3 regions of the Pseudomonas sp. LFS074 genome follow, and region 1 is predicted to be linked to each of the others. Evidence: predicted binding sites of a transcription regulator. Region 1 holds the regulator's gene; each other region holds the start of a gene.
What was found. Region 1 encodes sigma-54, which starts transcription at its own class of promoters, with help from an activator protein. Its sites were predicted from a motif close to ANTGGCATNNANNTTGCTNT; they were not measured.
Positions count from the first base shown of each region.

Region 1 (5,265 bases):
GATAGGCGCTGCGTCAGGGCTGGTCGAACCGGTGGCCGCAGTGATCTGTGCCTGGCTGGTGAATGTTGCCGAACTCCTGCTGCCGCTGGGTTTGGCCTGTGCGGCGGGGGCGATGCTGCTAGTGGTCACCCAGGAAATCATCCCGGAGTCGCGCAGCAATGGCCACCATCGGCTGGCTAGCCTGGGGTTGTGTATCGGCTTCTGTCTGATGATGGTGATGGATACCGCGATGTCCTGATTCATCATCAGGTTGGCGCGCACTCCAACAAGGAGTGTGCCGGCTTTATTCGCCTTCGTCGAAGAAGTTGTTGATCAGTTCGACCAGCGCGTCCATGGCATCGCTGTCTTGCTCACCCTCGGTATGCAGGTGCACCTGGGTGCCTTTGCCCGCTGCCAGCATCATCACCGCCATTATGCTCTTGCCATCCACCAGCTTGTCCGGCGCACGTCCAACCCGTACCTGGCAGGGGAAGCGGCCGGCCACGCCGACGAACTTGGCTGCCGCCCGGGCATGCAGGCCCAACTTGTTGATGATGGTGATTTCGCGGGCGGGCATCGTGGGGCGGATCCTTGGGCTAGAGGTCGCGGTGGCGGACCTGGACGTTTTTCAGGGTTTGCTGCAGGTGTTGGCCAAGGCGCTCGGTGATGTACACCGAACGGTGATGGCCGCCGGTGCAGCCGATGGCAATGGTGACATAAGCGCGGTTGCTGGCGGCGAAGCGGGGCAACCACTTGAGCAGATAGCCCGAAATGTCGTTGTACATGTCTTCGACATCCGGCTGGGCAGCCAGGTAGTCGATCACTGGCTGGTCGAGGCCCGAGTGCTCTCGCAGCTCGGGCTTCCAGTAGGGGTTGGGCAGGCAGCGCACATCGAACACCAGGTCGGCGTCGACCGGCATGCCGCGCTTGAAGCCGAACGACTCGACCAGGAACGCAGTGCCAGGCTCGGGTTGGTTGAGCAGGCGCAGCTTGATCGAGTCACGCAGCTGATACAGGTTCAGGTTGGTGGTGTCGATTTTCAGGTCGGCCAGGTCGGCGATCGGCCCCAGCAAATCGCTTTCCACGCGGATTGCTTCCGCGAGCGAGCGGTTGGCGTTGGTCAGCGGGTGGCGGCGGCGGGTTTCCGAGAAGCGCTTGAGCAGCATATCTTCGTCGGCATCCAGGAACAGCACGTCGCACTGGATGTTCCGCGCGCGGGCTTCTTCGAGCAATTCGGGGAAGCGCGTCAGGTGGCTGGGCAGGTTGCGTGCGTCGATCGACACGGCAACCTTCGGTTGCAGCAGTTCGGTGTTGATCAGTGCGTCTTCCGCCAACTGCGGCAGCAGCCCGGCCGGCAGGTTGTCGATGCAGTAGAAACCGTTGTCTTCCAGGACATCGAGGGCAGTGCTCTTGCCGGAGCCGGACCGGCCGCTGACAATGATCAGGCGCATGTTCAGTGCTCGTTCTGTACGTCCAGGACAACCTGGAACAGGGCCTCACTGCTGGTGGCCGCACGCAGGCGATCACGGACCTCCTTGCGATCGAGCATGCTGGCGATCTGACGCAGCAGTTCCAGATGCGCATCGGTAGCGGCTTCGGGCACCAAGAGGACGAACATCAGGTCCACCGGCGCGCCATCGATGGCGTCGTAATCGATAGGTGCTTCAAGGTGCAGCAGGGCGCTGACAGGAGCGGAACATCCTTCAAGCCGGCAGTGCGGAATGGCGATGCCATTGCCGAAACCGGTAGAACCGAGTTTTTCCCGGGCGACCAGTTTTTCGAAGACGTCCTGCATCTCCAGTTCTGGCACTTGATCGGCGATGACGGTGGCGACCTTTTCCAGGGCGCGCTTCTTGCTGCCGCCCGGCACGTTCACAAGGGAACGGCCGGGGGTCAGGATGGTTTCAAGTCGGATCATGGATGAGGGGGATCAGCGGGCAGCTGCACCTTGCAGCAGGCTTTGCTGTTTTTCCTTGTGTTTTTTCAGTTGGCGGTCGAGCTTGTCGGCCAAGGCGTCGATCGCTGCATACATATCTTCGTGTTCGGCGTTGGCTACCACTTCGCCGCCGGGAATCTGCAGGGTCGCTTCGACCTTCTGCTGCAGCTTCTCGACTTTCATGATGACCTGCACGTTGGTGATCTTGTCGAAGTGACTTTCCACGCGAGCGAGCTTTTCAAGCACATAATCGCGAAGTGGCTGGGTGACTTCTACATGCTGTCCACTGATATTGACTTGCATACAGCTTCTCCTTTGTTGCCCGTGCATAAAGAAGCAGGTCTTGCACCTGCCCCACAAACGCTGTGGCACATCTCAGGGGCTACATCAGTCGCTTGCGCTCGCTCGACGGTGCGATGCCGAGGGACTCGCGGTACTTGGCGACGGTGCGACGGGCTACCTGGATGCCTTGTGCCTCCAGTAAACCAGCGATCTTGCTGTCACTCAATGGCTTTTTCTGATTTTCCGCTGCAACCAGTTTTTTGATGATCGCGCGGATCGCCGTGGACGAGCATTCTCCGCCTTCGGAGGTGCTGACGTGGCTGGAGAAAAAGTATTTCAGTTCGTAGATGCCACGCGGTGTGTGCATGTACTTTTGCGTGGTAACCCGCGAAATGGTCGACTCGTGCATGCCCACCGCTTCGGCGATGTCGTGCAACACCAACGGCTTCATTGCTTCATCGCCGTGGTCGAGGAAGCCGCGCTGGTGCTCGACGATCTGCGTGGCAACCTTCATCAGTGTTTCATTGCGGCTTTGCAGGCTCTTGATGAACCAGCGCGCTTCTTGCAGCTGGTTGCGCATGAAGGTGTTGTCGGCGCTGGTGTCGGCACGGCGTACGAAGCCCGCGTACTGTGGGTTGACGCGCAGGCGTGGGATGGCTTCCTGGTTCAGCTCCACCAGCCAGCGCTCGCTGTCCTTGCGCACGATGACGTCAGGCACTACGTACTCGGGCTCGCTGGATTCGATCTGCGAACCGGGGCGCGGGTTGAGGCTTTGCACCAGCTCGATGACCTGGCGCAGCTCGTCTTCCTTGATTTTCATGCGCCGCATCAACTGGCTGTAGTCGCGGCTGCCGAGCAGGTCGATGAAATCGGTGACCAGGCGCTTGGCTTCGGTCATCCACGGGGTGCTGGCGGGCAGCTGGCGCAGTTGCAGCAGCAGGCATTCGCCCAGGTTACGTGCGCCCACGCCAGCTGGCTCGAACTGCTGGATGCGGTGCAGTACCGCTTCGACTTCGTCCAGCTCGATATCCAGCTCAGGGTCGAAACCTGCGCAGATTTCCTCGAGGGTGTCTTCCAGATACCCCTGGCCGTTGATGCTGTCGATCAGGGTGACGGCGATCAGGCGGTCGGTATCGGACATCGGCGCCAGGTTCAGCTGCCACAGCAGGTGGCTTTGCAGGCTCTCGCCGGCCGATGTGCGGGTGGTGAAGTCCCACTCGTCGTCATCGTTGCTCGGCAGGCTGCTGGCGCTGGTCTGGTAGATGTCTTCCCAGGCGGTATCGACCGGAAGCTCGTTGGGGATGCGCTCGCTCCACTCACCGTCTTCCAGGCTGTCGGCACTGACAGTGCTTTCCTGGAAGCTATTGTCCTGGGCTTCGGCGGCCGGCTTGTTTTCGGCGTTGTCCGCCATCGGGTCGCTGTTGTCGAAGTCGTCGCCGTCTTCCTGACGTTCGAGCATCGGGTTCGACTCCAGCGCTTCCTGGATTTCCTGTTGGAGGTCCAGGGTGGAAAGCTGGAGCAGACGGATGGCCTGTTGCAACTGCGGTGTCATCGTCAGTTGCTGGCCCATTTTTAGGACGAGCGATGGTTTCATGGCTGGGGCTTAATACCTTGTTCGCCGGCGCGCATGCGCCATCCACTACACGAGGGCGCCGAGGCGCCAGATCAAGCAAGTTTTATGCCTTAAATTGTAGCGTTTGCCTAGAGTACCGTAACAACTTTACCCGTAGTTTTGGGGCTATTTGCCGGTACTCCAGGCGCGCCTCGGGTCAGAGGCGGAACTCGTGGCCCAGGTAAACCTCTTTGACCAGATCGTTGGCAAGGATGGTTTCGGCGTCGCCTTCGGCAATCAACCGGCCATCGTTGACGATGTAGGCGGTTTCGCAGATATCCAGGGTCTCACGCACGTTGTGGTCGGTGATCAGTACACCGATACCTTTGGCCTTGAGGTGGTGGATGATCTGCTTGATGTCGCCGACCGAGATCGGGTCGACACCTGCGAACGGTTCGTCCAGCAGGATGAACTTGGGTGCGGTCGCCAGGGCGCGGGCAATTTCGACGCGGCGGCGTTCACCGCCGGACAGGCTCATGCCGAGGTTGTCGCGGATGTGGCTGATGTGGAACTCCTGCAGCAGGCTTTCCAGCTCCTTGCGGCGGCCTTCGCGGTCCAGGTCCTTGCGGGTTTCGAGGATGGCCATGATGTTGTCGGCCACCGACAGCTTGCGGAAGATCGAAGCTTCCTGCGGCAGGTAGCCGATACCGGCGCGCGCACGGCCATGCATGGGCTGATGGCTGACATCGAGGTTGTCGATCAGTACCCGGCCCTGTTCGGCCTGGACCAGCCCGACGATCATGTAGAAGCAGGTGGTCTTGCCGGCGCCGTTAGGGCCGAGCAGGCCGACGATCTGGCCGCTGTCGATCGACAGGCTGACATCACGTACCACCTGCCGGCCCTTGTAGCTCTTGGCCAGGTGCTGGGCTTTGAGGGTTGCCATTTACTCGGCCTTCTTCTTGGGCTGGATCACCATGTCGATACGCTGACGCGGTGTAGTCACGTTGCCACCGCGACCGGCGGTCGCCACCTGGGTCTGGGTGTTGTAGACGATCTTCTCGCCTTCGGTGGTGTTGCCTTCGTTCTCGACCTTGGCGCGGTCGGTGAGGATCACCAGGTCCTTCTGCGACTGGTACTGGATGGTCACGCCCCAGCCCTTCATCTTGTCCGGCTTGGCTGCGCTCTGCTGCTGCTCGAAGTAGGCCAGGTTGCCCACCGAGGTCACCACGTCGATATCGCCGGAGGCGGAACGGGTGATGGTCACGGTGTTGCCTTTGATCATCATCGAACCCTGGGTGATGATCACGTCGCCGGTGTAGGTGGCCACGCCTTGCTTGTCATCCAGGTGGGCGTTATCGGCCTGGATGCGGATAGGCTGGTCACGGTCATTCGGCAGGGCGAGGGCGCTCGCGCTTCCCAGTGCTGCGCTCAGGCTGAGCAAAAGGGGGAGGGTTTTAACGAGCCTCATACTGTCCTCTTACGTTAGAGAGCAAGTCCATCTTGCCTTCTTTCAAAT
Region 1 is NZ_JBFPFV010000001.1:1,069,533-1,074,797, forward strand. It holds gene ACNQP3_RS04890 (ZIP family metal transporter) at 1-238, shown strand, start outside; gene ACNQP3_RS04895 (HPr family phosphocarrier protein) at 284-556, opposite strand; gene rapZ (RNase adapter RapZ) at 576-1,430, opposite strand; gene ptsN (PTS IIA-like nitrogen regulatory protein PtsN) at 1,433-1,897, opposite strand; gene hpf (ribosome hibernation-promoting factor, HPF/YfiA family) at 1,910-2,218, opposite strand; gene ACNQP3_RS04915 (RNA polymerase factor sigma-54) at 2,298-3,791, opposite strand; gene lptB (LPS export ABC transporter ATP-binding protein) at 3,967-4,692, opposite strand; gene lptA (lipopolysaccharide transport periplasmic protein LptA) at 4,693-5,217, opposite strand; gene lptC (LPS export ABC transporter periplasmic protein LptC) at 5,204-5,265, opposite strand, start outside.

Region 2 (5,265 bases), on a different contig from region 1:
CGACGTCGATGCGGTGCAGGCCATGGTGACCCATCAGCTTCAGGATACGGCCGTTACGCTTCTTGCCGTTGGTGTCGATGGCGACAACCGGGGTGTTCGGCTTGACGCGACCACGGGCGATACGGCCAACACCGATAACGCCGAGGAAGCTGTTGTAGTCCAGTGCCGAGATTTGCATCTGGAACGGGCCGTCACGGTCAACGGAAGGAGCCGGTACGTTGTCGATGATCGACTGGTACAGGGCGGTCATGTCTTCGCCCATTTCGGTGTGGTCCAGACCGGCAATGCCGTTCAGGGCCGAGGCGTAGACCACTTTGAAGTCCAGCTGCTCGTCGGTAGCGCCGAGGTTGTCGAACAGGTCGAAGATCTGGTCCAGAACCCAGTCAGGACGTGCGCCCGGACGGTCAACCTTGTTGATCACGACGATTGGCTTCAGGCCGGCTTCGAAGGCCTTCTTGGTCACGAAGCGGGTTTGCGGCATTGGGCCGTCCTGGGCGTCGACCAGCAGCAGCACGGAGTCGACCATCGACATTACACGCTCAACCTCGCCACCGAAGTCGGCGTGGCCGGGGGTGTCGACGATGTTGATGTGGTAGCCGTTCCAGTTGATGGCGGTGTTTTTCGCCAGAATGGTAATACCGCGCTCTTTTTCCTGGTCGTTGGAGTCCATGACGCGCTCGTCGTTGAGCTCGTTACGCTCCAGAGTGCCGGACTGACGCAGGAGTTTGTCGACCAGGGTGGTTTTACCATGGTCAACGTGGGCGATGATGGCGATGTTACGCAGATTTTCGATCACAAGTGTATCTCGATCAGAGGATTCGGTTGCCGCCCAGTGTAGGCGGCCAATATGTACTGTTTAAGGCTCAGCGGGCCCGGCGGTCGGGAGGGCGATGGCGGATACTGCCGCCATACAGCCCCGGCGTCTTATGTCGGACGATAAACACGCACATTGGCATGTCCCTCACTGAGCAGGTGGTGTGCGTGCAAACGGCTCATCACACCCTTGTCGCAATACAGCAAGTACTGGCGCGTGGGGTCCAGGTGCTTGAACTTGCTGTTGATGGCATAAAACGGCATGGCCTGGACTTCGATACCGTCCAGCACCAGAGGTTCGTCTTCCTGGGCATCAGGGTGACGAATGTCGATGACGATCTGCCCCGACAGAGCCTCGGTCACTTCCTCGATTTCGACGTCCTTGCCCAGCTCGTCGATCACATGGTCGATGGAGATGAGCTTGGCGCGTTCCAGGGCGCGCTCCAGCACCGCCATGTCGAACTGCTTCTCTTCATGCTCCATGCGGTGGCGCTTGGCATGGGTGGTCGGGTTCACCGAAATCACGCCGCAGTATTCTGGCATGTGCTTGGCGAAGTCGGCGGTGCCGATTTCGTTGGCCTGGTCGATGATGTCCTGCTTGTGGCTCGCCAGCAGAGGGCGCAGCACCAGCTTGTCGGTGGCCGAGTCGATGATCGACAGGTTCGGCAAGGTCTGGCTGGATACCTGGGAGATCGCCTCGCCGGTCACCAGCGCGTCGATTTCCAGGCGGTCGGCCATGTGCGCGGCACCGCGCAGCATCATGCGCTTGAGGGTCACACCCATGTAGCTGTTGTCGACCTTGTTGAGGATCTCGCCAACCACCTCTTCGAACGGCACGCTGATGAACAGCACGCGCTGGCTGCTGCCGTACTTTTTCCACAGGTAGTGGGCCACTTCCATCACGCCCAGCTCGTGGGCACGGCCGCCGAGGTTGAAGAAGCAGAAGTGGGTCATCAGGCCACGGCGCATCATCTGGTAAGCCGCCACGGTGGAGTCGAAGCCACCGGACATCAGCACCAGGGTCTGCTCCAGGGCGCCCAGCGGGTAACCGCCGATGCCCTGGTGCTGGTTGTGGATGACGTACAGGCGCTGGTCGCGGATTTCGATGCGCACCAGCACTTCGGGCTTCTTCAGCTCGATGCCGGCGGCGCCACACTGCTGGCGCAGCTGGCTGCCGACGTAACGGTCGACGTCCATCGAGGTGAAGTCATGGTGGCCACCGCGCTTGCAGCGCACGGCGAAGTGCTTGCCGGCCAGCAGGTGACCGAAGTGGTGCTTGCACTTGGCGACGATGTCGTCGAAGTCACCCAGCGGGTATTCCTCTACCTGCAGGAAGTGGGTGATACCCGGCGTGCAGGTGAGGCGCTCGATCATCTCGCGCTGGACTTTTTCGTCCTCGATGCGGGTGACCACTTCGAGATTGTCCCAGACACCATCGACCGCGAGCTCAGGATCGAGGTCCTTGAGCACGTTGCGGATGTTCTTGGCGAGCTGGCGGATGAAACGCTTGCGCACCGGCCGGCTCTTGATGGTGATTTCTGGGAAGACTTTGACGATAAGTTTCATTGGTTAACAGCGCGCGCAGGGCCTGCCGAAAATGAGGGGCGCGAATTATATCGGAAATTGCTCAGGATTTGACCAACTTTTGATCAGAAGCTTTGAGATAAATGCATGAGGCGGGTTTTGTGCCGCCTGTTCCGGCCTTTTCGCGTGCAAACCCGCGGAAAGCCCTCAAAGAAAGCACAAAGCCCAGATCGCGCACTGTATTGGTGCGCTGACACCAAAACTCGCATCTAAAGGGTGCATTTTTACCCGCCACCCCTACGCCAAATGCCCACAAACGCCCCCTTTTATCCCGCCTTCGCCATTTTCGGGCACTGGCATGCAATTTGCTCCCTTGTGAGGCAGGTAAGCTTGGCCGACTATCCGCGCCCGGCAACACCCTTTTTCCAGGGCAGCGGCCCACCGCGCTCTAGACCATCCGGAGGACAACATGTCGAAGTCGGTTCAACTCATCAAAGATCATGACGTCAAGTGGATTGATCTGCGTTTCACGGACACCAAAGGCATTCAGCACCACGTGACCATGCCGTCGCGTGATGCGCTGGACGAAGACTTCTTCGAAGTCGGCAAGATGTTCGACGGTTCCTCCATCGCTGGCTGGAAAGGCATCGAAGCCTCCGACATGATCCTGATGCCGGTCGACGACACTGCCGTCCTGGACCCGTTCACCGAAGAGCCAACCCTGATCATCACCTGCGACATCGTCGACCCGTCGAGCATGCAGGGCTACGATCGCGACCCACGCGCCATCGCCAAGCGTGCCGAAGAGTACCTGAAGAGCACCGGCATCGGTGACACCGTCTTCGCCGGCCCAGAGCCTGAGTTCTTCATCTTCGACGAAGTGAAGTTCAAGTCGGACATTTCCGGCTCGATGTTCAAGATCTTCTCCGAGCAAGGCTCGTGGATGACCGACGCTGACGTGGAAGGCGGCAACAAAGGCCACCGTCCAGGCGTGAAAGGCGGCTACTTCCCGGTTCCGCCGTTCGACCACGACCACGAAATCCGTACTGCCATGTGCAACGCACTGGAAGAAATGGGCCAGACCGTTGAAGTTCACCACCACGAAGTGGCGACTGCCGGCCAGAACGAAATCGGCGTCAAGTTCAACACCCTGGTGAAAAAGGCTGACGAAGTACAGGCGCTGAAATACGTCGTGCACAACGTTGCCGACGCCTACGGCCGTACCGCCACCTTCATGCCTAAGCCTCTGTACGGCGACAACGGCTCGGGCATGCACGTACACATGTCGATCTGGAAAGACGGCAAGAACACCTTCTCGGGTGAAGGCTATGCCGGCCTGTCCGACACCGCCCTGTACTTCATCGGCGGTATCATCAAGCACGGTAAGGCCCTGAACGGCTTCACCAACCCGTCGACCAACTCCTACAAGCGTCTGGTCCCAGGCTTCGAAGCCCCGGTAATGCTGGCCTACTCGGCTCGCAACCGTTCCGCCTCGATCCGTATTCCTTACGTCGGCAGCCCGAAAGCCCGCCGTATCGAAGCCCGCTTCCCGGACCCATCGGCCAACCCGTACCTGGCCTTCGCGGCCCTGCTGATGGCTGGCCTGGATGGCATCCAGAACAAGATCCACCCAGGCGACGCGGCCGACAAGAACCTGTACGACCTGCCACCAGAAGAAGCCAAGAACATCCCGCAAGTGTGCGGCAGCCTGAAAGAGGCTCTGGAAGAGCTGGACAAAGGCCGCGCGTTCCTGACCAAGGGCGGCGTGTTCTCCGACGACTTCATCGATGCCTTCATCGAGCTGAAGAGCGAAGAGGAAATCAAGGTCCGCACCTTCGTACACCCGCTGGAATACGAGCTGTACTACAGCTGCTGATCTGATCGGCGCCTCGTGCCGGTGACGTGATCATAACGGCCTCCCTCGGGAGGCCGTTTTCGTTTCTGCACGCCCTGCAGAAGCACCGCCACCCCGCCATCACGCTATGCTCTATCTTGGTGCACAAATTGACACCGTGCCCTCATTTGCTCCCCAATCTGGGTCAAGTTAAACGTTTCATCCAGACTTTCTGGTCCGAAGTTGCGCAGATCCAGGCCTTTATCGGCAAATTCCGCTTCTTTTCGGAGCTTTGGTTTGTTTCTTGCATTTTCTTGCCGAGAGTCTCGCACCAGCGGAACCACCCCGCGTCCGGCCCAGGCCAAAGCAGTGCCGGGCAAGCGCCAAAAGAGGTCAACGACGCCTTATGACCATCAGCGATGCACAGCACCGTCTGCTTCTGGACAACCTGACTACCGCCACGTTGCTGCTCAACGCCGAGCTGCGCCTGGAGTACATGAACCCGGCAGCGGAAATGCTGCTGGCCGTCAGTGGCCAGCGTAGCCATGGGCAGTTCATCAGCGAGCTGTTCACCGAATCGACCGAGGCACTCAGCTCGCTGCGCCAGGCGGTCGAGCAGGCGCACCCATTCACCAAGCGTGAAGCACAGCTCACTTCGCTGACCGGGCAGACCATCACCGTCGACTACGCGGTAACGCCAATCCTGCATCAGGGCCAGACCCTGCTGTTGCTTGAGGTGCACCCACGCGACCGGCTGCTGCGCATCACCAAGGAAGAGGCTCAGCTGAGCAAGCAGGAAACCACCAAGATGCTGGTGCGCGGCCTGGCCCATGAAATCAAGAACCCCCTTGGCGGCATCCGTGGCGCGGCCCAGTTGCTGGCCCGCGAACTGCCCGAGGAAGGCCTGCGCGACTACACCAACGTGATCATCGAAGAGGCCGACCGCCTGCGTAACCTGGTCGACCGCATGCTCGGCTCGAACAAGCTGCCATCGCTGGCCATGACCAACATTCACGAAGTGCTCGAGCGGGTCTGCAGCCTGGTCGACGCTGAAAGCCAGGGCTGCATCACTTTGGTGCGCGATTACGACCCTA
Region 2 is NZ_JBFPFV010000003.1:695,897-701,161, forward strand. It holds gene typA (translational GTPase TypA) at 1-796, opposite strand, end outside; gene thiI (tRNA uracil 4-sulfurtransferase ThiI) at 925-2,379, opposite strand; gene glnA (type I glutamate--ammonia ligase) at 2,807-4,213, shown strand; gene glnL (nitrogen regulation protein NR(II)) at 4,578-5,265, shown strand, end outside.
Region 2: the regulator sigma-54 is predicted to act here: its motif matches at 2,690-2,709, upstream of glnA (type I glutamate--ammonia ligase).

Region 3 (5,265 bases), on a different contig from region 1:
GCTGCTGTTCCGCCTCAATGGCGAGCAGCTTTACGGCATCAACGTATTCAAGGTCAGGGAAGTGCTGCAATGCCCTGCGCTGACCCTGCTGCCCAAGGCGCACCCGGTGGTGCGCGGTGTTGCCAATATTCGCGGGGCGACCATCCCGATCCTCGACCTGTCGATGGCCACCGGGTTGCGGCCGCTGCAGGAAGACACGCGCAACAGTTTCGTGATCATCACCGAGTACAACACCAAGACCCAAGGCTTCCTGGTGCACTCGGTGGAGCGCATCGTCAACATGAACTGGGAAGAAATCCATCCGCCACCCAAGGGCACCGGCCGCGACCACTACCTGACCGCGGTCACCCGGGTGGACAACCGCATGGTCGAGATCATCGATGTGGAGAAGGTGCTGGCCGAAGTGGCGCCGTCGTCCGAGTCGGTGTCGGCCGGGGTGATCGATGCCGAGGTGCAGGACAAGGCCGTGCTGTTGCGGGTGCTCACCGTCGACGATTCGTCGGTGGCGCGCAAGCAGGTCAGCCGCTGCCTGCAGACCGTGGGGGTCGAGGTGGTGGCGCTCAATGACGGCCGTCAGGCCCTGAACTACCTGCGCCAGCTGGTGGATGAGGGCAAGAAGCCGGAGGAAGAGTTCCTGATGATGATCTCGGACATTGAAATGCCGGAAATGGACGGCTATACGCTAACGGCGGAGATCCGCAGCGATCCGCGCATGCAAAAATTGCACATCTGCTTGCATACTTCGCTTTCCGGGGTGTTCAACCAGGCGATGGTCAAGAAGGTCGGTGCCGATGACTTCCTGGCCAAGTTCAAGCCGGACGACCTGGCCCAGCGGGTGGTCGACCGGATCAAGGCAGCGCATTGAAGCAGCCGGGGGCAGGCCCCCGGCACCAGTGATTTAAAAGAGGCGGCAGTAGTGTCTACGGGTAATTTGGATTTCGAACAGTTCCGGGTCTTCCTGGAGAAAGCCTGTGGCATCCTGCTGGGCGAGAATAAGCAGTACCTGGTTTCCAGCCGTCTCAACAAGCTGATGGAGCAACAGGGTATCAAGAGCCTGGGCGAGCTGGTGCAGCGCATCCAGGCCCAGCCGCGCGGCGGCTTGCGCGAGCAGGTGGTCGATGCCATGACCACCAACGAGACCCTGTGGTTTCGCGATACCTACCCGTTCGAGGTGCTGAAGAACAAGGTCATCCCCGAGTTCATCCGCAACAACCCCGGCCAGCGCCTGCGCATGTGGTCGGCGGCCTGTTCGTCGGGGCAGGAGCCGTATTCCATCTCGATGGCCATCGACGAATTCGAGCGCAGCAACCTCGGCCAGTTGAAGATGGGCGCGCAGATCGTTGCCACCGACCTGTCCGGCACCATGCTGACCAACTGCAAGACTGGCGAGTACGACAGCCTGGCGATTGCCCGTGGCTTGTCCCAGGAGCGCCTGCAGCGCTACTTCGACACCAAGGGGCCGGGGCGTTGGGCGGTCAAGCCGGCGATTCGCAGCCGTGTCGAGTTCCGCTCGTTCAACCTGCTCGACAGCTATGCCAGCCTGGGCAAGTTCGATGTGGTGTTCTGCCGTAACGTGCTGATCTATTTCTCGGCGCAGGTGAAGAAGGACATCCTGTTGCGTATCCACAGTACCTTGAAGCCGGGTGGGTATCTGTTCCTCGGGGCTTCCGAGGCGCTGAACGGGCTGCCGGACCATTACCAGATGGTGCAGTGCAGTCCGGGGATCATCTACCAGGCGAAGTAAGCACAAAGGCCGGCAGCGAAAGTTGCCGGCCTTTTTGTTTGCCTGTGCCGGCCTCTTCGCGGGTAAACCCGCTCCCACAGGTACCGCACCGACTTTTAAAGCTGTGCAGAACCCTGTGGGAGGGGGTTTACCCGCGAAGAGGCCGGCGCAGGAAAAATACTGACGTCAATTTTTTGTTTTGCCGCTTTTGCCGCCCGGCAATTGCCGCTTTCGCCGCTCAAGGCGGAAGGCCTTTGCCGCTTTTCTGGCATCACTCTGACAGCACCTTGCCCTGCAAGCCCGTATTTCCGGGCTTTATGTTGGTTGGCACAGCCCTTGCTATACCTTGCCCAACGATATTCCGGCCAACCTCCGAAGGTTTCCCCGACATGAGCATCAGTTTCGACAAGGCGCTTGGTATTCACGAAAAGGCCCTGGGCTTCCGCGCCCAGCGTGCCGAAGTGCTGGCCAACAACATCGCCAACGCCGACACGCCCAACTACAAGGCGCGCGACATGGACTTCGCCTCGGTGCTCGCTGCCGAGAGCGACAAGCAGCAGAGTGGCGGCCGTTTCAGCCTCGATCGTACCAACAGCCGCCATATCGAGGCCGAGGGCCTGGCCATGGCCGACGATACCCTCAAGTACCGCACGCCAACGCAGCCGTCGATCGACCAGAACACCGTGGACGCGCAGATCGAGCAATCGAACTACACCGAAAACGCCATCGGCTTCCAGGCCAGCTTCACCTTGCTCAACAGTAAATTCAAAGGGCTGGTTTCGGCCCTGCGGGGAGAATGACCATGTCCCTTTCCAGTGTCTTCAACATTGCCGGTAGCGGCATGAGTGCGCAGAACACGCGCCTGAACACCGTTGCTTCCAACATCGCCAACGCCGAGACCGTGTCCTCGAGCATCGACCAGACCTACCGCGCCCGTCACCCGGTGTTCGCCACCACCTTCCAGGACGCGCAGGCCGGCGGCAGCCAGTCGCTGTTCGATGACCAGGGCGAGGCAGGGCAGGGCGTGCAGGTAAAAGGCATCGTCGAGGACCAGAGCAACCTGGAGGCGCGCTACGAGCCGAGTAATCCCGCCGCCAACAAGGACGGCTACGTGTACTACCCGAACGTTAACGTGGTCGAGGAGATGGCCGACATGATCTCCGCCAGCCGTGCGTTCCAGACCAACGCCGACATCATGAATACTGCCAAGACCATGATGCAGAAAGTGCTGACCCTGGGTCAGTGAGGGGGATAGCCGATGACCACTACTACCGACGCCACAAGTGCTTCCGCGATCTATTCGCAATATGCGCTGGCCAGTGACACCTCCAGTAGCAGCAGTACCGACACGCTTGGCAAGGACACCTTCCTGCAGTTGTTGGTGACCCAGCTGCAGAACCAAAACCCGCTCGACCCCCAGGACAACTCCGAATTCGTCGCCCAGTTGGCGCAGTTCAGCAGTCTGGAATCGATGCAGACCCTCAACGACACCGTGGACACCCTGCTCGGCAACTATACCTCGACCCAGGCCTTGCAGGCTTCGTCCCTGGTCGGGCGCTCGGTCATCACCGAGGCGGACGCTGCAACGGTCGCTGCCGGTACCGGCTTGACTGGCCAGATCGACGTCACCTCGTCGACCACCGGCCTGACCGTGAACGTGTATGACGCCGACGGCAATGTAGTGAAGAACATCGACCTGGGTTCGCAAAGTGCCGGCACGGTCAGCTTCAGCTGGGATGGCACCGATAACGATGGGCTGGCGGTGGATGCCGGTACCTATACCTTCGAGGCCAAGGCTACCGTCGATGGCAAGGAGGTCGCGCAGACCACCTACCTGCCGTCGGTGGTCAACAGCGTCACCGTGGGCAGCACTGCAGGTTCGTACACGCTCAATCTGGCAAGTGGCGAGAGCATCGCGCTTTCGGACGTCAAAACTATCGGATCGTAAGCCGGGCATCGGCACAGGAGTCAATCAATGTCGTTCAATATCGGTCTCAGTGGCCTTAACGCAGCCGCCACCAGCCTGGATGTCACGGGTAACAACATCGCCAACGTCGGCACCACCGGTTTCAAATCGGCGCGCGCCGAGTTTGGCGACCTTTACGCCAACTCCCTGTTCCTGGGCGGTTCGCGCTACACCGTCGGTAGTGGTGTAACGACCCAGGCGATTTCCCAGCAGTTCACTCAAGGCAACGTCAGTACCACCGGCGCTAGCCTGGACCTGGCCATCAATGGCAACGGCTTCTTCATCACCAGCAACAACGGTTCGACCACCTACACCCGTGCCGGTGCCTTCGGTACCGACAGCTCGGGTAACATCGTCGATGCCAGTGGCAACCGCCTGCAGGGTTATGGCGTGGATGCCGATGGTAACGTTGTTGAAGGCATTCTTGCCGACCTGACCGTCAGCACTGCAGCGGTGGCGCCCAAGGCCAGTACCAGCCTGAGCGAAACGCTGAACCTCAATTCGTCGGACACGGTGCCCACCGAAACCCCGTTCGATGCCTCGGACACCGACACCTACAACTACACCTTCAGCACCGACATCTACGACAGCCAAGGCAACGCCCACAGCCTGAGCCAGTATTTCGTCAAGACCGACCAGAATACCTGGACCATGTACGTGACCGTCGATGGCGTGAACCCGGCCGATCCGACCTCCACCACGCCTTACACCGCCGACCTGACCTTCAACTCGGCGGGTGTCTTGACCGCTTCGACCAGTTCCGACTTCACCGTCGACAGCCTGGGCAATCTGACCCTGACCGACTGGGTTCCCGCAGTCAAGAGCGCTGCTGGCACCATGGCCAGCAACGGCGCCTCGGCAGCTACCAATGGTGTGACCATCGACATGTCGGCGACCAGTCAATACAACGCCACCTCGGCGGTGACCGCCAAGTCCCAGGACGGCTACGCGCCGGGTAACCTGTCGTCGCTGTCGATCGACTCCGATGGCAATCTGTTCGGCACCTACAGCAACGGTCAGTCGAAAGTCATCGGCCAGGTTGCGCTGGCCAACTTCGCCAACGTCCAGGGCCTGACCCCGGTTGGCGGCACTGGCTGGAAAGAATCGTACGCCTCGGGTGTGCCGGTTGTCGGCGCGCCGAACACCGGTGTAATGGGTTCGTTGACTGCAGGGGCCCTGGAAGACTCCAACGTCGACCTGACCTCCGAGTTGGTCAACCTGATCAAGGCCCAGAGCAACTACCAGGCCAACGCCAAGACCATTTCCACTGAAAGCACCATCATGCAAACCATCCTCCAGATGACCTGATGAAAATGCTGTTCAGGTTGGTGCGGGTATTGTTGCTCGGGCTGCCTCTGGCGGCCCTGGCAGCGCCGGCGCCCTGGTACAAGTATCAGAGCATCGAGACCGGCGTGTTCATCTGCACCCAGGTCGATCCCGGCAAGGCGTTCATCCGCTTTGCCGGGCCTTTTCGTAACGCCGCCTGCCGTTGAGCGCCAGGCGGCGTTTTTTCGAGCGTCAACACGTTGCCGCCTACCGGCAAACAATCGCCGATTTGCCGGCGCGCCTGTGCGTC
Region 3 is NZ_JBFPFV010000002.1:549,393-554,657, reverse strand. It holds gene ACNQP3_RS20650 (chemotaxis protein CheV) at 1-865, shown strand, start outside; gene cheR (protein-glutamate O-methyltransferase CheR) at 917-1,744, shown strand; gene flgB (flagellar basal body rod protein FlgB) at 2,113-2,523, shown strand; gene flgC (flagellar basal body rod protein FlgC) at 2,526-2,969, shown strand; gene ACNQP3_RS20630 (flagellar hook assembly protein FlgD) at 2,982-3,671, shown strand; gene flgE (flagellar hook protein FlgE) at 3,699-4,997, shown strand; gene ACNQP3_RS20620 (hypothetical protein) at 4,997-5,182, shown strand.
Region 3: the regulator sigma-54 is predicted to act here: its motif matches at 2,047-2,066, upstream of flgB (flagellar basal body rod protein FlgB).